Linked DNA regions of Rhizobium lentis. The protein of the gene in region 1 interacts with the protein of each later gene in a pairwise test. Links are inferred from orthologs where the notes say so. Each region holds a gene or a part of one and is shown on either strand. Other genes may lie near its edges. The genes, in order: J0663_RS07085 and J0663_RS20790.

Evidence for each region.
Region 2: the proteins of J0663_RS07085 (region 1) and J0663_RS20790 interact in binary tests that used the Escherichia coli proteins (3 or more experiments, as listed by UniProt). The link is inferred for Rhizobium lentis from one-to-one orthologs.

What each region holds. Positions count from the first base shown.
Region 1 is NZ_CP071454.1:1,470,366-1,485,060, forward strand. What follows is about bases 1,908-4,787. They hold J0663_RS07085 (sulfurtransferase TusA family protein), read left to right. Parts: upstream 1,908-3,175; coding sequence 3,176-3,400; downstream 3,401-4,787. Other genes in these bases: J0663_RS07080 (L,D-transpeptidase family protein), read left to right, coding at 1,926-3,170; J0663_RS07090 (TRAP transporter substrate-binding protein), read left to right, coding at 3,859-4,787. Also shown: site-specific tyrosine recombinase XerD, read left to right, coding at 1-712; more of J0663_RS07090, read left to right, coding at 4,788-4,836; J0663_RS07095 (TRAP transporter small permease), read left to right, coding at 4,962-5,540; J0663_RS07100 (TRAP transporter large permease), read left to right, coding at 5,545-6,825; J0663_RS07105 (FadR/GntR family transcriptional regulator), read left to right, coding at 6,835-7,617; J0663_RS07110 (CobW family GTP-binding protein), read right to left, coding at 7,631-8,782; J0663_RS07115 (D-alanyl-D-alanine carboxypeptidase family protein), read right to left, coding at 8,793-9,926; J0663_RS07120 (M20 aminoacylase family protein), read left to right, coding at 10,082-11,245; J0663_RS07130 (DUF2937 family protein), read right to left, coding at 11,469-11,993; J0663_RS07135 (hypothetical protein), read left to right, coding at 12,140-12,400; J0663_RS07140 (hypothetical protein), read left to right, coding at 12,513-12,665; J0663_RS07145 (BON domain-containing protein), read right to left, coding at 12,754-13,044; J0663_RS07150 (hypothetical protein), read right to left, coding at 13,107-13,757; dxr (1-deoxy-D-xylulose-5-phosphate reductoisomerase), read left to right, coding at 14,133-14,695. UniProt on the Escherichia coli protein: Sulfur carrier protein involved in sulfur trafficking in the cell. Part of a sulfur-relay system required for 2-thiolation during synthesis of 2-thiouridine of the modified wobble base 5-methylaminomethyl-2-thiouridine (mnm(5)s(2)U) in tRNA.
Region 2 is NZ_CP071454.1:4,234,487-4,249,107, reverse strand. The notes cover bases 537-3,342. They hold J0663_RS20790 (cysteine desulfurase family protein), read left to right. Parts: upstream 537-1,259; coding sequence 1,260-2,426; downstream 2,427-3,342. Other genes in these bases: sufB (Fe-S cluster assembly protein SufB), read left to right, coding at 2,595-3,342; J0663_RS20795 (alpha/beta hydrolase), read right to left, coding at 537-1,042. In the rest of the region: J0663_RS20800 (GNAT family N-acetyltransferase), read left to right, coding at 1-330; more of J0663_RS20795, read right to left, coding at 365-536; more of sufB, read left to right, coding at 3,343-4,064; J0663_RS20780 (GIY-YIG nuclease family protein), read left to right, coding at 4,125-4,466; Fe-S cluster assembly ATPase SufC, read left to right, coding at 4,567-5,325; Fe-S cluster assembly protein SufD, read left to right, coding at 5,350-6,624; J0663_RS20765 (cysteine desulfurase), read left to right, coding at 6,637-7,878; J0663_RS20760 (SUF system Fe-S cluster assembly protein), read left to right, coding at 7,891-8,271; Fe-S cluster assembly scaffold SufA, read left to right, coding at 8,385-8,777; J0663_RS20750 (flagellar basal body protein), read right to left, coding at 8,893-9,198; J0663_RS20745 (amino acid ABC transporter ATP-binding protein), read right to left, coding at 9,405-10,196; J0663_RS20740 (amino acid ABC transporter permease), read right to left, coding at 10,193-10,861; J0663_RS20735 (amino acid ABC transporter permease), read right to left, coding at 10,858-11,499; J0663_RS20730 (transporter substrate-binding domain-containing protein), read right to left, coding at 11,597-12,430; histidine utilization transcriptional repressor HutC, read left to right, coding at 12,653-13,360; J0663_RS20720 (LysR family transcriptional regulator), read left to right, coding at 13,390-14,319; J0663_RS20715 (LLM class flavin-dependent oxidoreductase), read left to right, coding at 14,423-14,621. UniProt on the Escherichia coli protein: Master enzyme that delivers sulfur to a number of partners involved in Fe-S cluster assembly, tRNA modification or cofactor biosynthesis. Catalyzes the removal of elemental sulfur from cysteine to produce alanine.

The DNA.
Region 1 (14,695 bases):
GCAATTCTACAAGTTCCTCTACGCTGAAGGCCTTCGGACCGACGACCCCACAGGCGTTCTCGATGCGCCGAAAAAGGGGCGCGCGTTGCCGAAGACGATGGGGGTCGAAGAGGTCGGCAGGCTGCTTTCCCAAGCGCAGACCGAGGCCAACGACCCGGCTCCGGGCCAGTTGCAGCGCCTGCGTATGCTGGCGCTCCTGGAACTGCTCTATGCCACAGGCATGCGCGTCAGCGAACTCGTGTCGCTTCCTGCCCGTGTGCTCGATCAGGAGGGCCGCTTCCTGATGATCCGCGGCAAGGGCAACAAGGAACGGCTGGTGCCGCTGTCGCACTCGGCGATTGCAGCCCTGAAGTCGTATGGGCGCCTGCTGGCGGCCGAAAATGCAGCAGTAAAGGAACCGCAGCAAAGCCCCTGGCTGTTTCCCGCCGCCTCCAAGGAGGGATATCTGCCGCGCCAGGTCTTCGCGCGCGACCTCAAGAACCTGGCGATCCGCGCCGGGCTGACGCCGTCGCTGATATCGCCGCATGTCATGCGCCATGCCTTCGCCAGTCATCTGCTTGCCAACGGCGCCGACCTGCGCGTCGTGCAGGAACTCCTCGGCCATTCGGACATTTCGACCACACAGATCTACACCCATGTCCTCGAAGAGAGGCTTCAGCAGCTGGTCCAGACGCACCACCCCCTTGCCAAACAGGCGAAAAAGCACGAATAGGACCGGCGACAAGGGGCGGAGCCAGGAAAACGCCCCGTGGCACAAGGAACGGAAACGCACCTCATGCACAATTATCTCGACTTCGAAAAGCCGATCTCCGACCTCGAAGGCAAGATTATCGAGCTGAAGAAGCTCGCAATGGAAGACGAGAGCATCGACACGACCGATGAGATCGGCAGGCTCGAGGTTCGCGTCCGTGAGGCCATCGTCGAAATCTATTCCAAGCTCAATGCCTGGCAGAAGACGCAAGTGGCCCGCCATCCGCAACGCCCGCATTTCGTTGATTACGCCAAGACGCTGTTCCAGGAATTCACGCCGCTTGCCGGCGACCGCAAGTTTTCCGAGGACGCCGCAATTCAGGCAGGCCTCGCCCGCTTCCGTGGTCAGCCCGTGGCCGTCATCGGCCAGGAAAAGGGCAATGACACCAAGACCCGCCTGAAACACAATTTCGGCAGCCCGCGTCCGGAAGGCTACCGCAAGGCGATCCGCATCCTTGAAATGGCCGATCGTTTCAGCCTGCCTGTCATTTCGCTGGTGGATACGGCAGGCGCCTATCCCGGCGTCGGCGCCGAAGAGCGCGGCCAGGCCGAGGCGATTGCCCGCTCGACGGAAATGTGTCTCGGCGTCAAGGTTCCCCTCGTTTCCGTCGTCATCGGCGAAGGCGGCTCGGGCGGAGCGATCGCGATCGCCACCGGCAACAGGGTCTATATGCTCGAGCATTCGATCTACAGCGTTATTTCGCCGGAAGGCGCGGCTTCCATCCTCTGGCGTGATTCCACCCGCGCCCGGGAAGCGGCGACCAACATGAAGATCACCGCCGAAGACCTGAAATCGCTCGGCGTCATCGACGGCATCATCTCCGAGCCCTCGGCGGCGCCCACCGCGATCCCGACAGCGTCATCGCCGCAACCGGCGATGTGATCGCCAATGCGCTTGGTGAAATGGCATCCCGCTCCGGCGAACAATTGCGCAACGAGCGGCGCCAGAAATTCCTCAATATGGGCCGCAATCTGTAAGCTCAGCCGCAACTGTTGAGCGATTGAGGCCAAACCTTGGCCACATTGTTGTTATCTCTAACATTGCGCTTGCGGGGGCGTTTCCTGACACGTCATAGGCTGTTAAGCATTTGTGAAGTATAAGCCGCCTATGATTCCGCTTCGTGCCCGGACTCCATAGGCGGACCGGGTCGCATTATCTTTATGGGCTAGTTTGGATGCGCATACGTCATTTTGCCTATGTTTCCCTGATGGCGCTGGCTCTGACCGGCTGCAACGACGCGTTGGAAACCGCGCAGGTCGATCTCTCCAAGGTCAAGAACAAGGTCGAGCAGCCGCTCCCCCCACATATCCTCAATGCCATGGCCGCCAAGGGCATGGACCGCAATTCGCCGATCATGATTCGCATCTTCAAGGAAGAAGGTGCCATGGAGATCTGGAAGGCGAAGACCGACAACCGTTTCGAGAAAATCGCTGATTACAAGATCTGCGCCTGGTCGGGCCGCCTCGGTCCGAAGGTCAAGACCGGCGACCGGCAGGCGCCGGAAGGTTTCTACGATCTGACGCGCGCCAACCTGAACCCCAATTCGAAATATTATCTGGCGATCAACACCGGTTTCCCGAACCGCTACGACGCGGCGAACGGCCGCACCGGTTCCGATCTGATGATCCATGGTGCCTGCTCCTCCTCCGGCTGCTATTCGATGACCGACCAGCAGGTGCTGGAGATCTATGCCTTTGCCCGCGACGCCTTCAAGGGCGGTCAGTCGACCGTGCAGCTGCAGGCCTTCCCCTTCCGTATGACGGCGGAAAACATGGTCAAGCATCGCCTCGATCCGAACTACGACTTCTGGAAGATGCTGAAGGTCGGCTACGACAATTTCGAAGTGACGAAGCGCCCGCCTGAGGTGAACGTCTGCGAGAAGAAATATGTCTTCAACCAGCAGGCGACCGACGGCGGCGCCTTCAATGCCGCCGGCAAATGCCCTGCCATGTCGACGCCGCCGGCGCTGGCGGCCGCCCTTGCCTCCTACGGCAAGACCTATGATGCCGACTATGCCAAGGCGATGAGCAAATTTGAGGGCATGGCCTGGTACGATCCATCCGAGGCCGAGCGCAAGGCGGTGGTCGCCAAGCTGCGCAAGGGCCGCGAACTCGCCTTCGCGCCGACAGGCACCTCGCTCGAAGCCGGCCGCATGGTCAAGGTCGCCGAACTCGAGGACCTGATGGCCAAGCGCACCGCTCAGAGCCTCACCGCCAACTCCGCTGCAGGCGCGACACCTGCAGCGCCGGCCCAGCCCCAAGCAACGGCGCAGTCCCAGGCAACGGCCGTCGCCGCCGCAACACCGGCGGTCGTGCCGGTGCCGATGCAAAATCCGCTCGCCTATACCGCACCCGAACCGCAGGAAACGGCCGACGCCGCGGCAAAGAAGCCATTCTGGAAGTTCTGGGCGCGGAACTGAACGGCTTGAACCCCGTTCTCTACGATCTTCGCGGCCTGAAATGCCCGCTGCCCGTGATGAAAACACGCAGGAAGCTTGCCGCCATGGCAAGCGGCGCGCTCATCCTCGTCGATACCAGCGATCCGCTGGCGGTGATCGACATGCCGCATTTCTGCAATGAGGACGGGCACGAGCTGGTCGAGACGGAAAAAACTGAAAGCGGCCACCGCTTTCTGATCCGCAAGCGCTAGATCTCCATCCCAAACCGGCTGCCTCCGTGGCGGCGCCTACAACTTTTCCCGCTCGTTCTCCGGCCGCCGACCATTGCTCGGTCGACGTTAAAAATTCATCATACAACTTGCCAGCTTTTGTATGTTGACATTATGTCCTCGCGGTTTTAGCCATAATGAGCCGGTTGGAGGAGCGGCAGGATAAGGGGCTGGTCGATCCACGTCTTCTGTTTCCAAGGGAAGAGCGAAAGCCCCTGCATGTAGATGAAAACAGCCGTGCCATCGGTTCGATGGGCACGTCGACCCGCATCGGCATGCCCGGTTGGCCTCCTCCCACACGACTTCTCAATGGTACCGACGCCAGCGCCTGATTGTGGAATGGCCGGAAAAGGCGGCGTGTGCAGGGTTCTGTCCTTGTATTCGCAAAGCTGGCGTGCCGATTATGAAAAGTGAATTGTCATGCAATACGGGAGGATAGCATGAAAAACTTCGTTAAGCTGGCAGCAGGTCTGATGATCGCTGCCGCGTTTGTGAGCAGCGCCGCCAGCGCTCAAACCGTGCTGAAATCATCCGATACCCATCCTGACGGTTATCCCACAGTCGAGGGCGTCAAATATTTTGGCGAGTTGGTCAAGGAGCGCACCAAGGGCCGCTATTCGGTCGAAGTGTACCATTCCGCCCAACTCGGCGAGGAGAAGGACACGATCGAGCAGGTGCGCTCGGGCGTAATCGAATTGAATCGTGTGTCGATGGCGCCTTTCAACGGCACGGTGAAGGAATCGATCGTTCCCGCCCTGCCCTATATCTTCCGTTCGGAAGACCACATGCACAAGGTCATGGACGGAGCCATCGGCGATCAGATCAAGAAAGCGTTCGAACCGGCCGGCCTTGTCGTGCTGGCCTTCTACGATGCCGGCGCCCGCTCGTTCTACAATAAGACGAAGCCGATCAACTCGGTTGCCGACATGAAGGGCCTGAAGTTCCGCGTTATCCAGTCCGATATCTTCGTCGACATGGTGGCGGCCCTCGGCGCCAATGCCACGCCCATGCCCTACGGCGAAGTCTACTCGGGAATCGAGACCGGCGTCATCGACGGCGCGGAAAACAATTTCCCGAGCTACGACACCGCCAAGCACGCCGAAGTGGCAAAGAACTACTCGCTCGACGAGCATACGATCCTGCCGGAAGTGTTCGTCATGAACAAGGCCGCGTTCGACAAGCTGACGCCGGAGGATCAGGAGATCTTCAAGCAGGCAGCCAAGGACAGCGTCGCCAAGCAGCGTGAACTCTGGTCCGCCAAGGTCGCCGAATCCCGCGCCAATGTCGAAAAACTGGGCGCGCAGATCACCACGCCGGAGAAACAGGGATTCATCGACGCCATGGCGCCGGTTTACGAGAAGCACGTCAAGGACGACGTACTGAAGAAGATGGTCGAGGATGTAAAGGCTGTGCAATAGCCGCAGCCTGCTCCTCGTGTGGAGGTCGGGGTGGAGTCATCTCCACCCCGGTTTCCCCGATGTTTCGTGCCATCTTCTCGATCCGCCCGATAGGGCGAGTGAGCGCCAATTTCGACGAGGCCCTTATGTCGAATAACCTGACCCCCGTCGCCAATTTCCTGACGCGCCTGAGCAACGCCGCCCTGTGGCTCGCCGGTATCGGTCTGGTGTTGATGACGGTCTTCGTCGCCTGGCAGGTATTCTGCCGCTATGTGCTGAACGACTCGCCGAGTTGGACTGAGCCGGGCTCAGTGATGCTGATGAGCTGGTTCATCTTCCTGGGCGCCGCCGTCGGCATCCGCGAGAACAATCATCTTGGCTTCGACGTGCTGCTCTATGTGCTGCCGAAATCCGGCAAGCGCGTTCTGCGCATGATCTCGGACGTGGTCATTCTCGCCTTCGGCGCCGGCATGATCTGGTACGGCGGCGCGCTCGTGAGCCTGACCTGGAACACAACCTTGCCGTCGCTCGGTATCTCAGGCGCGTTCGACTATATGCCGCTCTGCGCCGGTGGCGCGCTCGCCGTGATCTTCTCGCTGGAGCGCATCGTGTTGCGCCTCGCCGGCGAACCGATTGACGATGTGCTGGATGAAGTCCTGCCGACGGAAATCGCCGTCGAGATGGAGAACATCAATGCCGACCCGAACATCAAATTGAAAGCGTAGCGCGATGGAACTCTGGATCCTGTTCGGTGTTTTCACCACCCTGATGCTGATCGGCACGCCCATCGCCTTCTGCCTCGGCGTCGCCAGCTTCGCCACCGTGCTCTACATGGGGCTGCCGCCGCTGGTCGTCTTTCAACGGCTCAATTCCGGCATGAGCGTCTTTTCGCTGCTTGCCATCCCCTTCTTCATCTATGCCGGCGATCTGATGGTGCGCGGCGGAATCGCGAGCCGCATCGTTGCCTTCGCCGCGTCGCTGGTCGGCCATGTCCGCGGCGGCCTCGGCCAGGTCAACGTCGTCACGGCGACGCTGTTCGGCGGCATTTCCGGTTCGGCGGTGGCCGAAGCCGCAGCCGTCGGCGGTCTGATGATCCCGCAGATGAAGCAGCGCGGCTATGGCGCCGACTACGCGGTCAACGTCACCTCCATGGCGGCGCTGATCGCGCTGCTCCTGCCGCCCTCCCACAACATGATCATCTATTCGATCTCTGCCGGCGGCAAGATATCCGTCGCGGACCTGTTCACCGCCGGGGTGCTGCCCGGTCTGCTGCTCGCCTTTGCGCTGATGGCGACCGCTTACATCGTGGCGCGCTCGCGGGGTTACCCGACGGAGTCCTTTCCTGGCTTTGCGGCGGTGGCCCACTTGCTCGCCGTCGCGGTCCCCGGGCTGCTGCTGATCGCCATCATCTTCGGCGGCGTGAGGTCCGGCATCTTCACGGCAACGGAAAGCTCGTGCATCGCGGTCATCTACGCCCTGCTGGTAACGCTCTTCGTCTACCGGCAGATGGGCTGGAAGGATTTTGTCCACGCCACGCAGGGCGCCGTACGTACGACGGCGATGGTCCTCCTGATCATCGGTACGGCTGCCGCCTTCTCCTGGCTGATGGCCTTCCTGAAGGTGCCGGCCTCGCTGGTTATCTGGATGAAGTCCGTCGCCGACGACCCGCTGACGGTGCTGCTCCTGCTCAATGTCCTCATGCTCGTGCTCGGCACCTTCATGGATATGGGGCCGACCATCATCATCTGCACGCCGATCTTCCTGCCGGTGGCGCAAGCCTATGGAGTCGATCCTGTGCATTTCGGCGTGATCATGATCCTGAATTTCGGCATCGGGTTGAATACGCCTCCGGTCGGCGCGGTGCAATTCGTGGCTTGCGCGGTCGGCAAGATTTCAGTCTGGGAGGCTATGCGTTCGATCTGGCCGTTCTATGGTGCAGGCCTCGTTGTCCTCGGATTGGTGACGTACATCCCGGCAATCTCGTTATGGCTGCCCGCCATGTTCAAATAGGAGACCGACATGGCGGCCGATACAGCCGTTGATCTCAGGATCGAGCGGAAGCCGAAACTCTCGGAAGGCGTGGTTTCGGCCATCCGTGCGCAGGTCTTGTCGGGGGGTTACGCCCCGGGCGAGAAGCTGCCGACGGAAACGCGAATGGGCGAGCTTTTCGGCGTCAGCCGCACAGTTGTCCGCGAGGCGATCGCAACCCTTGCCGCCGACGGCCTTGTCGAGGCGCGCCAGGGGGCTGGCGTTTTCGTCAAGAATCATCCGACGATCACCTTCGGCGCGATCAGCCTCGATGTCGGCAACAAGATTTCCCATGCACTAAACGTCATCGAGGTGCGCATGGGCCTGGAGATCGAAAGCGCAGGGCTCGCCGCGCTGCGGCGCAATGCCGCCCAGGAGGCGCAGATCCAGGAAGCCTTCTTCGAATTCGACCGGCTGCTCGCACGTGGCGAAGCAACGGGCAAGAGCGACTTCGCTTTCCACCGGGAAATTGCGGCTGCCACCAACAATTCCTATTATGTCGAAGTCCTCGATGCGCTCGGCATGCGTGCGATTCCCTGCGACATCGCCTCGCCCTGGGGTACGGACAGCACGCTGTCGCGCGACTATCAGGAAGGGTTGCAGCGCGAACATCTGGCCATTCTGAAGGCGATTTCTGCCGGCGACCCGGAAGCCGCCCGCGCCGCCATGCGCGCCCACCTGACTGCAAGCCAGGAGCGCTACCGCACCCTGCTGAGCGGCCAGCAGGCAAGATGGCTTTCAGGCGCCCCTAAACGCAAGAATAAGATCACGTAGGGTTACGGGCGCATTAGATCCGCATGCCGGGAATGGCGAGCGGGTTGTCGGCCAGCGCCGTACGGTCCGGCGTGTCGATGCGCGGCTTGCCGAGGAAGGCGTCGAAGAGATCCTTCACGAAGGATTCGGGCAGGTCTTTGGTGATCAGCACCATGCGGGTTCGCCTGTCGTCCGGATCGGGCCAGGCGGGAAGCCGCACCGGCGGATGAAAGATGTTTTGGACCCCGTGCAGCACCAACGGCCGCTCCGGCCGGTCCGAAACGGACACGATCGCCTTCATCCTCAGAAGCTTGTCGCCGTGAGCCGATCGCAAGAGATCGATAAACATTTCGAGCGCCATCGGATCGATCGGCTTTTCCTCGATGATCGAGAAGGACCGGATCGAGGCGTCGTGACGGTTGACGTCACGCGCATGCTGGTAATGATCATGATGCTCATGGCCGACGTGATCATGATCATGACCGTGATCGCCGTGATGATGATGCGCCTCGTGCCCATCCTCGTCCCGCAGCCAGCGGCCGACATCGGCGATCTTCGTCGCCGGATCATAGAGCCCGTTCACCAGGACGGCGGCGCTGCCCGCTTTGATGCTGTCGGCATCCATCAACGCGGCGCGCGGGTTGAGCGCCCGCAGGCGCTGTTCCAGCTCGGCCGTTGCGTCGGCCATCGATGTCTTTGAAACGATCAGCCGGTCGGCGACAGCCGCCTGCTTGCGCGCCTCCTCGTGATTGTCGAGCGTCTGCAGCCCGTTGACCGCATCGACGACCGTGACGACGCCGTCGAGCTCGAAATTCGTGGCAATGACGGTATTTCCCATGATCGCCTGCATGACCGGTGCCGGATCGGCAAGGCCGGTCGTTTCGATGACGACGCGCTTGACCGGCTTGACGCGGCCCGTCTGCACGGCATCCATCAGGTTCGCCAGCGTATCTACCAGTTCGCCGCGCACGGTGCAGCAGAGGCAGCCGTCGGACAATTCGATGATCGAATCGCCGGAACTTTCGACCAGCAGATGATCGATGCCGACATCACCGAATTCATTGATGATGACGGCTGCATCCTTCATGACAGGATCTTTCAGGATGCGGTTGAGCAGCGTCGATTTGCCGGCGCCGAGAAAGCCGGTCAGGATGGTGACCGGAATCCGGTTGTTGAGCGCGCTCATCGATCAGACCTTAAAAAGCTGTCGGGCGCGGCATCGGCACCGGCACGTTGGCGATTGCGCCGGCCGTATCGCCCCTCGCCATCTTTTCCGGCTGCTCGGCCGGCTGCGGATCCTGCCCCGGGATCAGGCCGGCAAACACGAATCGCGGGTCGTGGTCCATCTCCAGGATATAGGGCGAGTGCACCTTCATGCGGCCGACCTCATCGCGGGTTTCACTGCGCACTTTGGCGCCCTTGGCGCTGCAGATATCCGCGGTCATGTCGGTCACCTGGTCTTGCCCCGGCCCGTAAGGTTTCAGCGAACCGAGCGTGTCGTTGCCCGAGAACTGCGTGGTGAAGCCCTTTTGCAAAAGGTTCGCCGTCGCATCGGCGCGCGCCGCCAGGCTATCGGTGCCGAGCACGACGGAAACGAGGGTGCGGCCATTGCGCGTCGCCGAACCGATCTGGTTGAAGCCCGAGGCGCAGATGAAGCCGGTCTTCATACCATCGGCGCCGGCGAAGCGGCCGATCAGCATGTTGAGGCTCGGCACGTTCTGCTGGCCGGTGGTGAAGCCCTCGAGCGCGAAATAACTGGCATATTGCGGAAAATCGCGGCGCAGCGCCACCGTCAGCACGGCAAGGTCACGCGCCGTCGTGTATTGCCCCTTGCCGGGCAGGCCGTTCGGATTGACGAAATGCGAATCAGTCATGCCGAGCTTCAGCGCGTCGCCGTTCATCCGGTTCACGAAGCCCTCCTGCGTGCCTCCGATGGCTTCGGCAACCGCGACCGCGACGTCGTTGGCCGATTTCACCAGCAGAATCTTCAGTGCGCTGTCGAGCGTCAGCTTCTGGCCCGGCTTGAAATACATCTTGGCGGCCGGCTGCGCGGCAGCGCGCTTGCTGATGACGATGGGCGTATCGAGGCTGATCTGACCGGCGCGGATCGCGTCGAAGACCGTATAGACGGTCATCAGCTTGGTGAGCGAGGCCGGGTACCATTTGCGGAAGGCTTCTTCATGCTCCAGCACGCGGCCGGTCTGCACGTCGACGAGAATATGCGGATTGGCCTGGGCAAGCGGAACGGAAGCAATAAAACCGGCAGTCGCAGCGACTAGGAAGCTAAGCGGCCGCACTGCGGCAAATAAACCAAAGTGGCTCGTCGACACGGCTCATCCTTCAGATATCAGGAAATCTCGAAAGCTTCATCTATCTAGCCTATATGGCTATGACATGGCAAAGGTCATTGACGAAGTAATTTGCATGAGCCTCACGCCCTGTGAAGCGATCAACGATTGTCGGATTTGATAACAGGAACGCCAGTATGCCGATTTTGAACAGAGCCGCCGAATTGCAGGACGAAGTCGCCGAATGGCGCCGGCATATCCATGCCCGGCCCGAGCTTCTCTTCGCGGTGGAAAACACGGCCGCCTTCGTGGCCGAAAAGCTCAAGGAATTCGGCGTCGACGAGATCGTCACCGGCATCGGCCGCACCGGCGTCGTAGGCCTGATCAGGGGCAAGGGCGAAGGCCGCCGTACGATCGGCCTGCGCGCCGACATGGATGCCCTGCCGCTGACCGAAATCACCGGCAAGCCCTGGGCTTCGAAGACACCGGGAAAAATGCATGCATGCGGCCATGACGGCCATACCGCCATGCTGCTCGGCGCGGCGAAATACCTCGCCGAGACCCGTAACTTCAACGGCAATGTCGCGGTCATCTTCCAGCCCGCCGAAGAGGGCGGCGGCGGCGGCAACCTGATGGTGAAGGACGGGATGATGGAGCGCTTCGGAATCGAAGAGGTCTACGGCATGCATAACCTGCCGGGACTGCCCGTCGGCCAGTTCGCCATCCGCAAGGGCGCGATTATGGCGGCGACCGACGAATTCACCGTCACCATCAAGGGCCGCGGCGGCCACGCCGCCCAGCCGCACCGGACGATCGACCCGATCGTCATCGGCGCCCAGATCGTCGCCAACCTGCAGATGATCGCCTCGCGCACCGCCGATCCGCTGCGCTCGGTCGTCGTTTCGGTGACGAAGTTCAATGCCGGTTTCGCCCATAACGTCATTCCGAATGACGCGACCTTCGCCGGCACGGTGCGCACCCTCGACCCCGAGGTGCGCACGCTCGCCGAAACGCGCTTCCGGCAGATCGTCGAGGGCCTGGTTGCAGCCCACGGTGCCGAGGCCGAGATCAGCTTCCATCGCAACTATCCCGTCACCGTCAATCATCCCGACGAGACGGAGCACGCCGTCGCCACCGCAAGCGCCATTGCCGGCGAGGACAACGTCAACGCCGAAATCGATCCGATGATGGGCGGCGAGGATTTCTCCTACATGCTGAACGCCCGTCCCGGCGCCTTCATCTTCATCGGCAACGGCGACAGCGCCGGCCTCCACAACCCGGCCTACGACTTCAACGACGAGGCCATCGCCCACGGCATCTCCTACTGGGTCCGCCTCGCCGAACAACGCCTCGGCGCCTAGCAACAATTAAGGCTTGGCTTCGCCCCAAGCCTTTTGTATGCATGGCATGCAAGTGGTCCCGTAGCTCAGCAGGATAGAGCACCAGATTCCTAATCTGGGGGTCGCGCGTTCGAATCGCGCCGGGATCACCATTTTTCAAGCGCTGAGCCATATGGCCACTGCGGGAATGGGTGGAATGGCTGATCTCGTCTTGTAGATCGCCGCGGGACGGCTTTGCCCCGTGTCAAGCTCGCGGCGCCTGACGATAGGCTCCTCGTCTCCTTATGATCCGCCGCACACCAAACCCCAGCAGCGCCGCCACAACCGATCCGCCGACAAAACCGATTGCGCCCCAGACGAGACCCGCAAAGCTGACCGGAACACCGGGCACGAAATCACGCCAGGTATTGGCAAAGACGACGTCATCGGCATTGCCCAGAAGCACGAAGGGTTTGGCGACCGGGGCGGCGGTGGCGAGTTTAAGTTGCTGCAACTGCAGTTTTTCGTAACGCGTGATCGTGCTTTGCATCGAGACGCCGCGGTCGCGCAGGAAATCGTCGGCGGACTGCGCATAGGCGCTAAGCGCCTGCTGGCGGTTGAGGTGGTGCTGAGCGGCTTGGCGGTTGAAGTCGTCGACGATGACCCGCAATTCATCGATCGCGCCGCCGATCCGCTGGCGATATTGCTGTGCAAATTCGGGCGCCTGCGAAAAGACCGTGCCGCCGGCAAGTCCTGCGACGATGGCGATGATCCTTGCAATCTGTCCCATGATCGATGTCTCCGGCTGTTCCCTGCGCTAACGATCCGCAGCCGCAAAGGTTTCTGCCTTCGACACAATCGGTAATGCTATGTGATTGAACCGGCAGCGCTTCCGGCGAGTTGACGGCAGGACAAACTCAGAAAGAGAGGCTCGTCATGAAACAGTTTATCCTCGCCTGCACGCTCTCCGCGGCGTCCGTTTTGTCAGCCCTGCCGTCCCAAGCGGCAAGCGTCACCATCACCACGGATGACGTCCGTCCCTATTACGGCGAGTCGGAACGCCCCTATTACCGCCATCGCCCCTATTACCGCCACCATATGAGGGAGCGCTACGTTTCCCGCGATTGCTTCACCAAGACGGAGAAGATCCGCCGTCACGGCCACACGATCGTCAAAGAAACCCGGATCTGCCGATGAGACGCCCCCACGCAGACGAGCCCCGCCGACGACGCCGGGCTCTTCGCCAGATTGCGCCGATGAGGAACTTCGCAATATCGGCCACGTTTATCGCGAAACGGGAGTATTCAGCATGCGTATCAAGATGACTCTTTTGGCAATCACCTATGTCGCCGTCAGCGCTTTGCTGCTCGCCATCGCCCATCAACCACCAGGGCCGGTGACCACGGCGAAGACCGATCGTCTGGCCGGCTCAACGTTCCTTGTCGAGCGCTTCGCCGGTTGATCAACCCGAGCGCGCTCCGGCAGCCTGGAGCGCGCGGCGCGCTGACCGCATTTCGCTGCCGCGCCGCTGACAGCGCAGCAGCCGACACTCAATGCGTGCCGTCCAGCGACGATCCGCCGAGCAGAATTCGATTTTGCACCTCATGCACGCCCTCGACGGCCCTGGCGACCGCGGTCGCCCGCTCGATCTCGCCGACCGTGCCGACGATACCGCTGAGCACGACCAGGTCGTCCTCCATCGTGACCTCGACATCGGATGCGTCGATGCCGCCAGCAATCGCCAGCGCATTGGCGACGGCCGCCTCGACCGATGCGCGATTGGCGATTTCCGCTTCCATTTCAGGCGCGAGCCCGTGAAATGTCTGCTCCTTGAAAACCATGATCCGTTCCTCTGTGAAACCTTGAAAAGAAACGTCCGTCGGCTGGTTTTGGTTTCAGCGCGTTACCAGTTGATGCGATAGCGGAGATTGACGCTGCCGGCTTCATCCTCCGAAAACGGATTGTTCATCGCGGCGTCGAGATTGAGGTTCGGCAGGATCGTCTGGCTGATGGCCACCGAACTGGAGAAGTCGCCGCTGGTATCGCTAAGGCCGGCACCGGCCGAAAGCGAGGTTCCGGTCCAGGGATGGATGAGTTTCAGCGCCTGCGACGCCGTCACTGAGGCTGGCCGGGCATCGACCGGGTCGTAACCGACGCTGACGGAGCGGCTCGTTTGCATGTCGAGCGAATCCGACAGGATCCAGCTGCGCGAACGGCTGAGCGTCAACGCACCGCTGCCGCGCAGCGTATCGACGCTGACACGCACGCCCTGCTGTGACCGGCCGGCCGGCGTGACGCTTGTCCGGCTGATCCGACCCCAGAGCATCGCCTGTTCGGATTCAGGCAGCAGGGCGCCGCCTTTAGTCGCGGCGAGCGCGAGGTCGGCGCCGGCGCTCGTTTCCCATTCCGCCGGCAGACGAAAACCCATCGTCGCCTTGTACGACCGGTCCGAAAGTTTGGCGGGCGACCAGATCAGCAGGTCGTCCGCCTTTGCAGCGGCGGTGAGCCAAGGCAGGATGGCGAAAAGACTGATGGCTATTTTAAATCTCGTCATGTGATCCGATCGTCTTGACTGACACGGGCTGGCTCATCGAACGGCACGATTTCGCACCAAAGTGCCCGCAGCGAACACGGGCGGGCAGCGCGGCCAAGCCGAACACCCGATGTCATCCTCGATTAATGTTTGGCCAGAAAGGCCGGAGGCAGCCAAGTGCCCGTTCTTCAAAGGACGCCGCAGCGCCCGAATAATCATGCGACCATGACCGGCAGCATGGGAATCACGATCCCTGCCGGGATGTTATTAGGATCACATCCCGCCGCCACTCTGTAAACCCCTTGAGGGGGAAATCTGCTGCACCGCACACTTGCCGCCCCCTCCAAACCCTAGTAGAGCCTGAACTTACGACAGGAATTTTTTCGTGAATTCTACATGACGACCGGCAAAACCGCGCCGCGGCGCCTCAGCATCTTCGGTTCGACCGGCTCGATCGGCCGCAACACGCTCAATGTCGTCGAACACCTGGGCGGGCGGGAGAATTTCGAAATTTCCGTTCTCACGGGCAACGGCAATATCGAATTGCTGGCCCGACAGGCGAGAGCATCCGGCGCGCGACTGGCGGTGACGGCAAGCGACCGGCATTACGAATCGCTGAAGAATGCGCTCGCCGGCAGCGGCATAGCGGTCGCGTCGGGAAAATCCGGGCTCATGGAAGCGGCCGACTGCGAAGCCGAGTGGGTGATGGCGGCAATCGTCGGCACCGCGGGGCTCGCCCCGACGCTCGCCGCCGCGCGCCGCGGCGCCGATATTGCCCTGGCCAACAAGGAGTGTCTGGTTTCGGCCGGCGATCTGTTCATCAAGGCGATCCGCGAAGGCGGCGGCAGGTTGCTTCCCGTCGATAGCGAGCACAATGCAATTTTCCAGGTGCTGGAAGAGAACCAGCGCCATGCCGTCGAGCGTGTTATCCTGACGGCGTCGGGCGGTCCTTTCCGCAC
Region 2 (14,621 bases), 2.8 Mb from region 1 along the record:
AAGCTTCTCGCCGAGGACGGCAGCTTCATCGGCCGTGCCGGCATTTCGCGGTTCAGGCGCGAAGAATTCGAACTCGGCTATTCCTTGCGCGAAGAGGCGTGGGGCAAGGGCCTGGCGACGGAGGCGGCAAGCGCACTGGCCGGCTGGTTCTTCGAAAAGCAGTTCGCTTCGAGCCTCATCGCCTTCACCCACCCCGAAAACATCGCCTCGCAACGCGTCCTCAAGAAGATCGGCATGCGTGAACGCGCGCCGATCCTGATCGATGGAGTGCTCGACATGGCTTTCGAGCTGATCGCCGGGATGCGGTCGGCAAACCCCGGCGCGCCGTGACGATGGCGGTGGGCAGCCGTTGGCGCTATGAGGATCAGCGGATACGCTTTGCCGCCGGCTCCGGCACCAACTCGCCATTGAGGCGGCGGTCGAGATAGTCCTCACATTCGCTCATCAGCGTCTCCACCTGACCATTGAAGAAATGATTGGCGTTGGCAACGGTGCGATGGGTGATGAGGATGCCTTTCTGGGTCTTCAGCTTTTCGACGAGGCCGTTCACATCTTTTTCCGGCGCAACCTTGTCGGCTTCGCCGTTGATGATCAGGCCGGACGAGGGGCAGGGCGCCAAGAAGGAGAAGTCGTAGGTATTCGGCTGCGGAGCGATCGACATAAAACCTTCGATCTCCGGTCGGCGCATGAGAAGCTGCATGCCGATCCAGGCGCCGAAGGAATATCCGGCGACCCAACAGGTCTTGGAATCGGGGTGCAGGCTCTGCACCCAGTCGAGCGCGGAGGCGGCGTCGGACAATTCGCCGGCACCATGATCGAATTCGCCCTGGCTTCGGCCGATGCCCCGGAAATTGAAGCGCAGCGTCGTGAATCCGCGCTTCTGAAACATGTAGAAGAGCTGGTAGACGATCTGATTGTTCATCGTGCCGCCGAACTGCGGATGCGGATGCAGGATGAGCGCAATCGGCGCGCTTTTTTCCTTGGAGGGCTGGTAGCGGCCTTCAAGACGGCCGGCTGGGCCGTTGAAAATAACTTCGGGCATTGGTACTCCGGGTTTTATTTCGCGTTCGCGCTGCGTTGGACGACAACATGACTTGACTAATGTTGTCAGCTTTTCTAAAACGCAGTTTAGAACAATTCGAAACTTACATGGCGATCCACGCTTCGTGGAACGTGTCATAAGGCAAGCCCGGCGGAAATTTCAAGAAAAATGCACCGCCGATGCTGAAGCAAGCTCGTCAAGCGCAGGACTGAAGATCATGGCGCCGCCACGCCTTTATCTCGACTGGAATGCCACAGCGCCGCTGCACCCCGCAGCGCGCGAGGCGATCATGCGCGCGATCGACATATTCGGCAATCCGAACAGCGTGCATGGAGAAGGCCGCGCCGCACGCGCAGCCATTGAAGGCGCGCGGCGCAAAGTGTCCGCATTTGCCGGCACTGATGCCGCCAACGTGGTCTTCACCAGCGGCGCGACGGAAGCGGCCAATCTGGTGCTGACGCCGGATTTCCGCATGGGCCGCACGCCGCTCCAGCTTGGCCATCTTTATGTCTCGGCAATCGAGCATCCGGCGGTGCGCGAGGGCGGCCGCTTTGCCAAGGAGAAGACGACGGAGATCCCGGTGACGGAAGCCGGCATCGTCGATCTCGATGCGCTCGCCATGTTGCTTGCTGCTCATGACAAGGCCGCCGGCCTGCCGATGGTCGCCATCATGCTCGTCAACAATGAAACGGGCATCATCCAGCCGGTCGAGGCGGCGGCAAAGATCATCCATGCCCATGGTGGGCTCTTCGTCGTCGACGCGGTGCAGGCGGCGGGGCGTATCCCGCTCGACATCGAGCGGATCGGTGCCGATTTCATGATCGTTTCGTCGCACAAGATCGGCGGGCCAAAGGGAGCCGGCGCGCTGATTGCGCGCGGCGAGGCGTTGATGCCGCGGCCGCTGATCCAGGGCGGCGGGCAGGAACGCGGTCACCGATCGGGGACACAGAATTCGCTGGCGCTGATCGGGTTCGGCGCGGCGGCCGAGGCGGCCGCGGGCCAGCTCGAGACACGCAATGCGGCGATCGGGGCGCTGCGCGATCGGTTGGAGGCCGGCATGCGCAGGCAGGCATCCGACGTGATCATCCATGGTGAGGGCGGCGGGCGTGTCGCCAATACGATTTTTTTCACCTTGCCGGGGCTGAAGGCAGAGACCGGGCAGATCGCCTTCGATCTCGAAGGCGTTGCGCTTTCGGCAGGATCGGCCTGCTCGTCCGGTCGGCTCGGCGAAAGTCATGTGCTGACGGCGATGGGACGCGACGCCAAACTCGGAGCGCTGCGCATATCGCTCGGCTTTTCGACGACGGAAGAGGACGTCGACAGGGCGATTGCCGCCTTTGCGAAGATCGCCTGCCGGCGCAGGTCGGCGGGCGAGGCGGCCTGACCGCATCATAAACTTGCGGAAACGCAAATTTCCGCTTGCCAATCGGGCTGAAAAGTCCCTTTTGGCCACTTACATACTGGGCAAGCAATTGCCCGACATGAGGGGCAATTGAATTGCCCATACGCTACAAGCTGCCGGACCTTGTATCCGGCGAGATTGGAGAACGAAATGGCTGCCGTGCAGGAAACGATCGACCAGGTGCGCCTGATCGATGTGGACCAGTACAAATACGGTTTCGAGACCGTCATTGAAATGGACAAGGCGCCGAAGGGCCTGTCCGAGGATATCATCCGCTTCATTTCGGCCAAGAAGCAGGAGCCGGAATGGATGCTGGAGTGGCGTCTCGAGGCCTATCGCCGGTGGCTGACGCTGGAAGAGCCGACCTGGGCGCGCGTCAACTATCCGAAGATCGATTTCAATGACATTCATTATTACGCTGCGCCGAAGAGCGCGCCGGGTCCGAAGTCGCTCGACGAAGTCGATCCGGAATTGTTGAAGGTCTATGACAAGCTCGGCATTCCGCTGCGCGAACAGGAGATCCTGGCCGGCGTCGATAAGCCGAAGATCGCCGTCGATGCCGTTTTCGACAGCGTCTCGGTCGTCACCACTTTCAAGGCGGAGCTGAAGAAGGCCGGCGTGATCTTCATGTCGATCTCGGAGGCCATACGCGAGCATCCGGATCTCGTCCGCAAATATCTCGGCTCGGTCGTGCCGACCTCGGACAATTATTATGCGACGCTGAATTCGGCGGTCTTTACCGACGGCTCCTTCGTCTTCGTGCCGAGGGGGGTTCGCTGCCCGATGGAGCTTTCCACCTATTTCCGCATCAACGAAAAGGGCACCGGCCAGTTCGAGCGCACCTTGATTATCGCGGAAGAGGGCGCTTACGTCTCCTATCTCGAAGGCTGCACAGCACCGCAGCGTGACGAAAACCAGCTGCATGCGGCCGTGGTCGAACTGGTCGCGCTCGACGATGCCGAGATCAAGTATTCCACCGTCCAGAACTGGTATCCCGGCGACAAGGAAGGCAAGGGCGGCATCTACAACTTCGTCACCAAGCGCGGCGATTGCCGCGGCGATCGCTCTAAAATCTCATGGACGCAGGTCGAAACCGGTTCGGCGATCACCTGGAAATATCCGTCCTGCATCCTGCGCGGCGACGACAGCCGCGGCGAGTTCTACTCGATCGCCGTCTCCAACGGCCATCAGCAGATCGACAGCGGCACCAAGATGATCCATCTCGGCAAGAACACGTCGAGCCGCATCGTCTCCAAGGGTATCGCCGCCGGTGTTTCCAACAACACCTATCGCGGCCAGGTCTCGGCTCACCGCAAGGCCTCGAACGCGCGCAACTTCACCCAGTGCGACTCGCTCCTGATCGGCGACAAGTGCGGTGCTCACACCGTGCCCTATATCGAGGCGAAGAATTCGACGGCGCAATTCGAGCACGAGGCGACCACCTCGAAGATCTCCGAGGATCAGCTGTTCTACTGCCTGCAGCGTGGGATTCCGACCGAGGCGGCAATCGCGCTGATCGTCAACGGCTTCGTCAAGGAAGTCCTGCAGGAACTGCCGATGGAATTCGCCGTCGAGGCGCAGAAGCTGATCAGCATCTCGCTGGAAGGGAGTGTTGGCTAAGCGGTTTTCCGTCATCCTCGGGCTTGTCCCGAGGATCTAAGCACAACTGCGGAGGATCGGGTGAGCGGGTTTGTCTACATGATGTCCGACAAACCAAGAGGTGTAATCTACACCGGCGTCACCAGCGATCTGCAAGGGCGCGTATGGGAACACGGCAACAAAATCCACAAGGGTTTTACGGAGAAATACAGAGCGAAAAACCTCGTCTGGTTTGAGAGCCACCCGAACATTGTGCTGGCGATCCAGCGAGAGAAATCTCTAAAACGCTACCTGCGTGAATGGAAAATCAAGCTCGTCGAGGAGCTCAACCCGACTTGGATGGACCTTTACGAGCGCATCGACGAAATCGAGAATGTCTATCGGCCGCATGAAGATACGCGGCAGTGGAGCGATTACAATTGAAGGCTTAGATCCTCGGGACAAGCCCGAGGATGACGATCGAGACCGGTGAAAACGGTCAATTGGGCGGCCCTTGAAGCCGCTTTAGAATAGGAAAAACAAGATGCTTGAAATCAGAAACCTTCATGCCCGCATCGCCGAAGACGGCACCGAGATCATCCGTGGCCTGAACCTGACGGTAAAGGCCGGCGAAGTTGCGGCGATCATGGGACCGAACGGTTCCGGCAAGTCGACGCTCTCCTATGTGCTGTCCGGCCGTGAAGACTATGAAGTGACCGAGGGCGACATCCTTTATAACGGCGAGAGCATTCTCGAGCTCGATCCGTCCGAACGCGCCGCCAAGGGCATCTTTCTCGCCTTTCAGTATCCAGTCGAAATTCCCGGCGTCGCCACCATGCAGTTCCTGAAGGTCGCGATGAACGAGCAGCGCAAGGCGCGTGGCGAGGACGAACTGACGACGCCGGACTTCATGCGCCGCGTCAAGGAAGCTGCAGCCAAGCTGCAGATCAACACCGAAATGCTGAAGCGGCCGCTCAACGTCGGTTTCTCCGGCGGCGAGAAGAAGCGCGCCGAGATACTGCAGATGGCGCTGCTGGAGCCGAAGCTCTGCGTGCTCGACGAAACCGATTCCGGCCTCGACATCGACGCGCTGAAGATCGTTGCCGACGGCGTCAATGCGTTGCGTTCGCCCGATCGCGCCGTCGTCGTCATCACCCATTACCAGCGCCTGCTCAACTATATCGTACCCGACACTGTCCACGTCCTTTACAAGGGCCAGGTGGTCAAGTCGGGCGACAAGACCTTGGCGCATGAGCTGGAAGCCAATGGTTACGCCGACATTATCGGCGCAGCCGCGGCCTGAGTTCGGGTGGAAAGGACGACGTCCATGAACATGCAGACGACGAGCCGTCTTACCGCGGCCGAAACGGCGCTGATCGACGCCTTCAACCATCAGATTGGCGACCTGCCCGGCAATGGTGCAGTGACGGCGTTGCGCGACCGGCTTCTCGATGATTTAAAGAAGGCCGGCCTGCCGACGCGCCGTATTGAGGCCTGGCATTACACTGATCTCAAAAACCTCCTGCGCGCCGTGCCGCCGCAAGTGGGTGATGCTGGCTCCAACGCGCTCGACCCGGTTGTCGCCGGCTCCACGGTGCTGGCGGTGATCCAGGGCCATGCCAATCAGAAGGCGGTCGCCAATGGCCTCGGGCTTTCCGCCTATTCCGAGCGCTTGATCGACGGCTCCGCGGCTGATGGGCTCGATGCACTGGGCAGCGACGATGCTGTCGGCCGGATCAATGGCAGCTTCGTGCGCGACGGCTATGTGGTCGATGTGCCTGCCGAGACCGAGCTTGAAAATCCGCTTGAAATCCAGTTCATCCACGCTGGCGGACAGACGCATACGCGCCTTCCCGTTTCCTTTGGCGCCGGCGTCAAGGGAACAGTCATCGAGCGTCACCTTGCGGTGACCGGCGATGCCGCCTTCGTGTCCCACATCAGTGACATCGCGGTTGGCGAAGGCACGGAACTGACCTGGATCATCCTGCAGCAGCAGGGCGCCGAGGATACGCATCTCGGCCAGATCCGCGTCGATCTCGGCGCCGACGCCAAGCTTCGCCTGTTCGTCATCAATGCCGGCGGTAAGTTGGTACGGCAGGAACTGCATATCAAGGTGACGGGTGAGGGCGCCGATCTGACGCTGCGCGGCATCAATCTGCTCGGGGCCGAAAGCCATACCGACGTGACGATGGTGCTCGGCCACGACGTGCCGCATACCGGTTCGACCGAAGTGATCCGCAACGTCGTCTTCGACCGAGCCAAGGGTGTGTTCCAGGGCATGATCCGGGTGGCGCCCGATGCGCAGAAGACCGATGCCAAGATGGCTTGCAACACGCTGCTGATGTCCGACGATGCCGAGTTTTCGGTCAAGCCCGAGCTCGAGATCTTCGCCGACGACGTCCAGTGCGGCCATGGCGCGACGGTGACCGATATCGACGCCAATCATCTCTATTACATGATGGCGCGCGGCATTCCGGAGAACAAGGCGCGGGCAATGCTCGTCAACGCCTTCGTCGCCGAAATCGTTGAGGAACTGGAAGACGAGGCCCTGGTCGAAGCGCTGGAAGGCGTGATTTCGGCCTGGCTCGAAAAGCACGCCTGATCGGATATATCGATGGACAAGATAGCAGCGGCCACACAATACGACGTAGAAGCCATCCGCCGGGATTTTCCGATCCTGGCGGAGAAGGTGCACGGCAAGCCGCTGGTCTATCTCGACAATGGCGCGTCGGCACAGAAGCCGCAGGTGGTAATCGACGCCATCTCGCACGCTTATGCCCATGAATATGCCAATGTGCATCGCGGCCTGCACTACCTCTCCAATGTTGCGACCGATGCCTATGAGGCGGCGCGCGAGAAGGTCCGCCGCTTCCTCAATGCACCTTCCGTGAACGACATCGTCTTCACCAAGAATTCGACGGAAGCGATCAACACCGTCGCCTATGGCTGGGGCATGCCTGAGATTGGCGAAGGCGACGAGATCGTGCTGACGATCATGGAGCACCATTCCAACATCGTGCCCTGGCACTTCATCCGCGAGCGGCAGGGCGCCAAGCTGGTCTGGGTGCCGGTCGACGACGAGGGCGCCTTCCATATCGAGGATTTCGAAAAGAGCCTGACAGAACGCACCAAGCTTGTCGCCATCACCCATATGTCGAATGCGCTCGGCACGATCGTTCCCGTCAAGGAAGTCTGCCGCATCGCCCATGAACGCGGCATTCCCGTGCTGATCGACGGCAGCCAGGGCGCCGTGCACCTGCCCGTCGACGTGCAGGATATCGATTGTGACTGGTATGTGATGACCGGCCACAAGCTCTATGGCCCGTCGGGCATCGGCGTGCTGTACGCCAAGAAGGAGCGGCTATCGGAGATGCGCCCATTCCAGGGCGGCGGCGAGATGATTTTCGAAGTCGCCGAGGACCTTGTCACCTACAATGATCCGCCGCATCGCTTCGAGGCCGGCACGCCGCCGATCGTCCAGGCGATCGGGCTCGGCTATGCGCTCGACTATATGGAGAAGATTGGCCGTGAGGCGATCGCCCGCCATGAGGCCGACCTTGCGGCTTACGCGGCCGAGCGCCTCAGATCGATCAATTCGCTGCGGATGTTCGGGACGGCGCCCGAGAAGGGGAGCATCTTCTCTTTCGAACTCGCCGGCATCCATGCCCATGACGTCTCGATGGTGATCGACCGCCAGGGGGTTGCCGTGCGAGCCGGCACGCATTGCGCCATGCCGCTCTTGAAACGCTTCGGCGTCACCTCCACATGCCGTGCATCCTTCGGCATGTACAATACCCGTGCCGAGGTCGATACGCTGGCCGATGCGCTGGAATATGCGCGCAAGTTCTTTGCCTGAGGAGTATCGTTGATGAGCCTGGACGAAAGCGAACAAAAGATCGACGTGCGCGAAGGCATCGTGCATTCCAGCATCCCGGCCGATGAGCTGGCGCGGCTCAGCGACGACGTCATCAGCGCGCTGAAGACCGTCTACGATCCCGAAATTCCCGCCGACATCTTCGAACTCGGTCTGGTCTACAAGATCGACATCGAGGACGACCGGATGGTGAAGATCATGATGACGCTCACCGCGCCCGGCTGCCCGGTTGCCGGCGAAATGCCCGGTTGGGTCGAAAACGCCGTCGGCGCCGTCGAGGGCGTGTCGGGCGTTGAGGTCGAAATGACTTTCGACCCGCCGTGGACGCCGGACCGCATGTCGGAAGAGGCCCAGGTCGCCGTCGGCTGGTACTGAGCAGGCGATGGTACTGGCGCAGTACCACGGTATTGATCCGATTACCTCGGGCGACTACATTTGATTCATGAAGCACCGGATCTTGACCCCGGTTGTGGAAGGAGATGGAGCCGATGGGCTTTGCAGTGATGAGCATGACGGACGGGGCTGCGGCCCGCGTCAAGGCGATCGTCGAAAACTCCGGCCCGGAGGCGAAGGGCGTTCGCGTTGGCATCAAGAAGGGCGGCTGCGCCGGGATGGAATATACCATCGACCTGGTGACCGAGCCGAATGCCAAGGACGATCTGATCGAGCGCGACGGCGCCAAGGTCTGGGTCGAACCCTCAGCCGTGCTCTATCTTCTCGGCACAGAAATGGGCTTCGAGCAGACGACGCTCCGCTCCGGCTTCACCTTCACCAATCCGAACCAGACATCGGCCTGCGGCTGCGGCGAATCCGTCGAGCTGAAACCTGCCGATCTCGCGGCCCTTGCCGCGCAGCGTCAGAGCGAGCCGGCACATTCCTGATAACCGTCCCCCTTTAGGCTGATGGGGAATGCTCCATTGGCCGATCCCAACAGGCGGATCGGCACGTGGATGATAAAAATAGAGTAACGAATAGCGCCATGGCTTTGAGGGTTGCCTAGTCGCGCTTGATGCTCATCAGCATTTCCCAGATGTCGGCGCCGGTCTCGAAGAACATGGCGTTTGCCTTGTAGCTTTGCTCGGCTTCGATCAGGTCGGTGAGTTCGGTGGCCGGATCGACATCCGAGTCCGTCGGACCGTCGATGGCCTCTACGCTGCCTGAGGCAACAGAGGTGAGGCTGGTGTTCAGCCTGTTATAACCAGGGGTGCTGCTGTTTGCGACGTTGCTGGCGATCGCGCTGATCCGTGTCGTCTGTGCCCGCATTCCCAAAAGAGCAGTGCCTGCAAGACTCGATATGCTCACCAGCCGTTTCCCCAGAACTGGATAGCCGTCTTTTACCCGGAAGGATTTAGGGAATGCTGAAGGCGTTGCGTTAGCGAAGACCTATGAGTACGCAACCATGCCGTCAGATGTGCTTCGCAATGGCACGGCGCGCAGCCATATCGGGATCTCCACGGGGACAAACCTACAGAACCAAACCGTTTGGACGGATCAAGTAACGACGCGCATCACAGCAACATCGAGGCTCCGCGATCGATATAGGTATCAAGAAACTGCTCGAGGCGCGGGTTTCTCGGTCGCTTGAAAACCTCTTGGGGCGAACCGGTGAACAGCACCTTGCCGTGATCGAGAAAGATGATCTGCTGGCCGACCGTTGCGGCAAACCCGATCTCGTGGGAAACGACGACCATTGTCATGCCTTCGGCGGCGAGATCGCGCATGACGTTCAGCACTTCGCCAGTCAGTTCGGGATCGAGTGATGAGGTTGGTTCGTCAAAGAGCATGATCTTCGGGTTGAGAGCCAGGGCCCGCGCGATAGCAACACGCTGCTGCTGTCCTCCCGAGAGCTGTGACGGATAGTGGTTTGCCCGACCCTCGAGACCGACCTTGGCGAGTTGAGCCATTGCCCGCTCCTCTGCGTCCTTGCGGTTCGTTTTGTGAACCGTCTTCAGCGCCTCGCTGACGTTGCCGAGCGCGGTCATGTGCGGCCAGAGGTTGAACTGCTGAAAAACCATGCCGATCTGGGCGCGAATCCGCCGATTGGCGGCAGCCGGCAGCCGCTCCCTTACGCCATTCGCATTTTCCGCAAAGCCGAGCACCTCGCCATTGACGGCAATGGTCCCCTTTGTAGATTCTTCCAGAAACGCCATGCAGCGCAGCAGCGTGCTCTTGCCGGATCCCGACGGACCGATCACGCAGGAAACCTGTCCCTGCGCGATATCAAGATCGATACCGTTCAGTACGGTGGAATCGCCAAACGTCTTGACAAGATTTTTGACTGCTATCGCGGGAACACTCATATGTTGAAAAACCTGAATCTGGTGAGTTTCGTTTCGGCGAGACGACCGAGCCAGCCGGTGATTTCGACCAGCGCCCAGTAGAAGAGGGCGAGGACAAAAAGCGCTTCGACAAATGCATATTGCTGCGATCCGATGGCGCTCAGTGTTGCCGTCAGTTCCGGCACGGTGATGATCGACAACACGGCCGTCTCCTTCATGAGGATGATCGTCATGTTGAGCGATGGCGGCAGCACCAGCATGGTCATCTCAGGCAGCAATATGCGCCTGACGATTTGCGTGTGTGTCAGGCCAACGCATAGACCCGCTTCGATATGCCCCTTCGGGACGGCGGCAAAGCCCGAGCGGAATATCTCGCTGAAATAGGCCGCGCCGTAGATGGACAGGCCAACGACGCCTGCCGGGATCGGATTGAGCGACAATCCGATGAAGGGGCCCCCGTAGTAGACGAGGAATATCTGAATGAGGAAGGGCGTGCCGCGCAGCACTGCGATGACAATGCCGAACGCCCTGTCCAAGAGCACCCCGCCAAAACGCCGCGCGACAGCGACAAGGAAACCCAGAACGGCAGCGGCAAGAGCGGCGACGATCCAGATAACGATTGTCACGAAGGCACCGCTGGCGATCTCCGGCAAATGGCTGAAAATCACATTGATATCGAACGTCATCGCGGTACTCCCGGCAGGGATCGTTCGATCAGACCGCCGGCAAGTGCTACGATCCAATTGATGGCGAGGTAGATCAGACCGGCGGAAGCGAAGATTTCGAGCGGCAGAAAGGTGCTGCCGGCAAGGTCTTGGGCCATGCGCGTCAGCTCGACGATCCCGACAACGGAGACCAGCGAAGAAGCCTTCAAAATAAGGATCGCTTCGTTGACGAGCGCCGGAAAGGTCAGCCGCAGAGCGATTGGCGCCTTGATCCGGCGGAAAATCTGCATGGGCGTGAGACCGACCATCTCGGCGGACTCGACAAGGCCCGAGGGGACGCTGGCAAAACCGCCGCGCAGATTTTCAGCCTGATAGGCAGCCGTGCACAGCGAAAGGCCAACGATGGCCGCAACGATACTCGGCACGTTGATGCCGATCACCGGCAGAAGGTTATAGATCAGTAACAGCTGCACCAGCAGCGGCACGCCGCGAAAGAAGCTAATGAAAATCTTCCCCGGCAACACGAAAAGCCGTTGCCGCGAAAGGAGCATGGCGGAAACAATGATCGCGATCGCAAAGCCGATCAGAATTGAAACCACGCTGATCGTGACCGTGTAGATCGAAGCTTGCAGAAGAAGTTCGAAAAGTTTGGTGGACATGGGCGATGCTTGCCTGCGTGCTGCGGCCGTGACGTCTGTTCCCACGGCAAATTGCGCCCCGACCGATGGCGGGGCGCGTGCATTTCACCAGCAATGATTAGAATGCCGGATCCTTGACAGCGTCCGGTGTATCGAAAGACGCACCGAACCACTTCTTTTGCAGCTCTGCCATACGCCCGTCTGCCTTGATCTTGAGCATCGCGGCATCGATCGCGTCCATCAGCGGGGCGTGATCGGCGTCCTTGAGACCGATGAAGCCGAAATAAGACTTCTTTCCGAAAGGCGGCAGGACGACTTCGAAAGTGCCCTTTCGCTGGCTGGCGACAAAGGCGATGTTCGGGAGCGAATTGGCAACGCCGGCAATACGGCCGGCTGCGAGATCGGCGTAGGTCTCAGTGAAGGCAGGATATTCGCGCACATCGACTTTGGTCGGCAGCGTGTCGGAAAATTCCTTCAGCTGGTCGAGCTGGGCAGTTGCCTTGCCGACACCAATCGTCTTGCCGGCAATGTCTGCCGGTTTGCTGATCGTCGTGTCGCCGGCCTTCTTAAGGATGGCAATCGTCGCTTCGGCGATCGGCGGCGTGAAGCGATAGCGCTCCATGCGCTTCTTGGTGATCGTGGCAGGACCTGCGACGATATCGAACTTGCCAGCCTCAAGCGCGGGGAAGACGCCGTCCCAGGGAAGTGCCACCCACTCGATCTTGACGCCAAGTTCCTTTGCGATCTCGGCAAAAAGGTCGACGTTCAGGCCCGTATGTTCACCGGCATCGATATAGTCAAACGGTGCGAAGGCCGTTTCGGTGCCAACCTTGAGCGTGCCGGCTGCCTTGACGGCCGCCAGCGTATCGGCTGCGTGGGCGGAAAAGGCTGCTCCTAACAGGAACGCAGCGCCGACCAGACCCGTCAGCAGTGACTTTGCCTTCATCATCATCTCTCCAGTTTTATCCCTCCAACGGAGGAGTTTTGTTCCCGATTTTGATTTCAATGCGCGAATTTTTATGCTCCGCTTTTGACTATACAAATAGATATAGGCTGGCTTAGAGTGTCAATGTAAAAGTCGAGGAACGCAAAAATTGTGCCGGGTGGCGGCAATCTTTGCCGGTGTGATGCGACCGCTCCGGCACTTGGTCGTGACGCCCAACGAGGTGTGGACTTGGTGTCGATTTATCAGCGTATTTACATGGATATCGAGGCGAAGATCATCAGCGGCGATTGGCGGCCCGGCGACCGTATTCCCGTAGAACATGAACTGGTCGCGGAATATCAATGCTCGCGCATGACTGTCAGCAAGGCACTGTCGGCTCTGGTCGAACGCGGCATGATCGTCAGAAGGCGCAAGACCGGTTCGTTTGTTGCGTCGCCCCAGATCGACCGCACGGTAATGGATATTCAGGATATCAGCACCGAAGCGGAACTGGCCGGGCACGAACACCGCTTCGAGCTTCTCACCCGTAAAGTCGAACGCCTTGGAGAAACGGACGCACAACAGCTGTCGGAAGCTCCCGATGCGGAGATACTCAGGCTTCAATGCCTACATATCGTGGACGGCAGACCCAATGCCATCGAACGGCGGATCATCATGCTCGACGCCGTCCCACGTGCGCGCGACGAGAGCTTCGCCTCGATCCCGCCCGGCAAATGGCTGCTTGCGGAAGTTCCCTGGTCCAAGGCCAAACACGTCATCCGCGCCGTCTCGGCCGATACGGCGACGGCGCGAATGCTGGAGACAGAAAGAGGCCAGGCGTGCCTTAGCCTCATCCGGCAGACCTGGCAGAACGGCCGGACAGTGACATATGTCGAGATTATCCATCCAGGCGACCGGTTCCAGTTCGCAGGGACGTTTCATCCGATGGCAAATTGAGTTGGCGCACACCACTGGAGGTTCTGCAAGTGATCGATGAGCGCTTCAAGACGATCCCGCTCAAGGGTCTGCAAGCCTTCGAGGCGGTGGGGCGCTGCGGCGGCGTGACGGCTGCGGCACTGGAGCTCAAGGTCTCGCCGGGGGCAATCAGCCAGCAAATTCACAAGATCGAAAGTTTTCTTGGAGTTTCCTTACTGGAGCGGAGCGGGCGAACCGTTGAGCTGACCGCATGGGGCCGGCTCTATCATCAGGAGATTTCGAAGGGATTTGAGCAATTTGCGTTCGCTCAGCAGTTATTGGAAAGGGCACGCAACGAGACGCCGCTGGTCCTTAGCGCGCTTTCTTCCGTCGTCAACAAATGGATCGGCAGGCGAATCTTCGACTGGCAGGCCCTACACCCCGATGTTCAAGTGAGAATTATTGGACGGGACAAGGAGCCCAGGATCGGTTTCGACGATGTCGATTTCCGCGTAAGCTACGGGTCGGACGTCCTTCAGCACGACCATTATACTGAACTGTTTCGCGATTGGGTCGTGCCTGTCTGCTCGCCGTCGCTAATGCAGGATCGCGCGCACGTGGCCCGGGATCTCTTCGAGCAGCCGCTTCTGCATGTCGAGTGGGAAAGGCACTTCACGCCTTACCCAAGCTGGGCGGAGTTCGCGGCCATGGCCGGTATACCGTTCGACGCCTCGACGCCCGGCCTCTCCTTTACCCTGTCGAGCAGCGCGATCGATGCAGCCGTCAACAAGCGTGGCGTCGTCCTCGCGCAGATGTCGATGATTACCGATGAGCTCGAGGCGCAGACGCTCGTCACTCCCGTCGACATGCGGATTCCGCTGCGCGAAAGCTACTTTCTCGCCTGGGACCGCGCGGCACTGCAAAAGCCGCGCGGCCGCGAATTCCGCGACTGGCTCGTCGCCATTTCCCGTCAGCAGGCTTTGGTGTCAGCCCCCAAGTGAACGTTTTAGAAAATCTAAAACGGACCTTAGCGCCGCGATGTTGATGAAAATTTGCGCCTGGTGATAATTTGCGCGGCCACAGCATGCATAAGGGGAGAGCTCAATGGCGCGAACCGACAAGATGAAACTTGGGACCTTCGTCTACACTTTCGGCTTTCATCCGGCCTCGTGGCTGCATCCGGCCAGCGATGTCGGCGGCGCCAATGACTTCGCCCATCTGCTCGGTGTCGCCAAACGATCCGAGGCGGCCAAGTTCGATTTCATGTTCATGGCGGATTCTCCGGCTGCCGCCGTCGGTGATC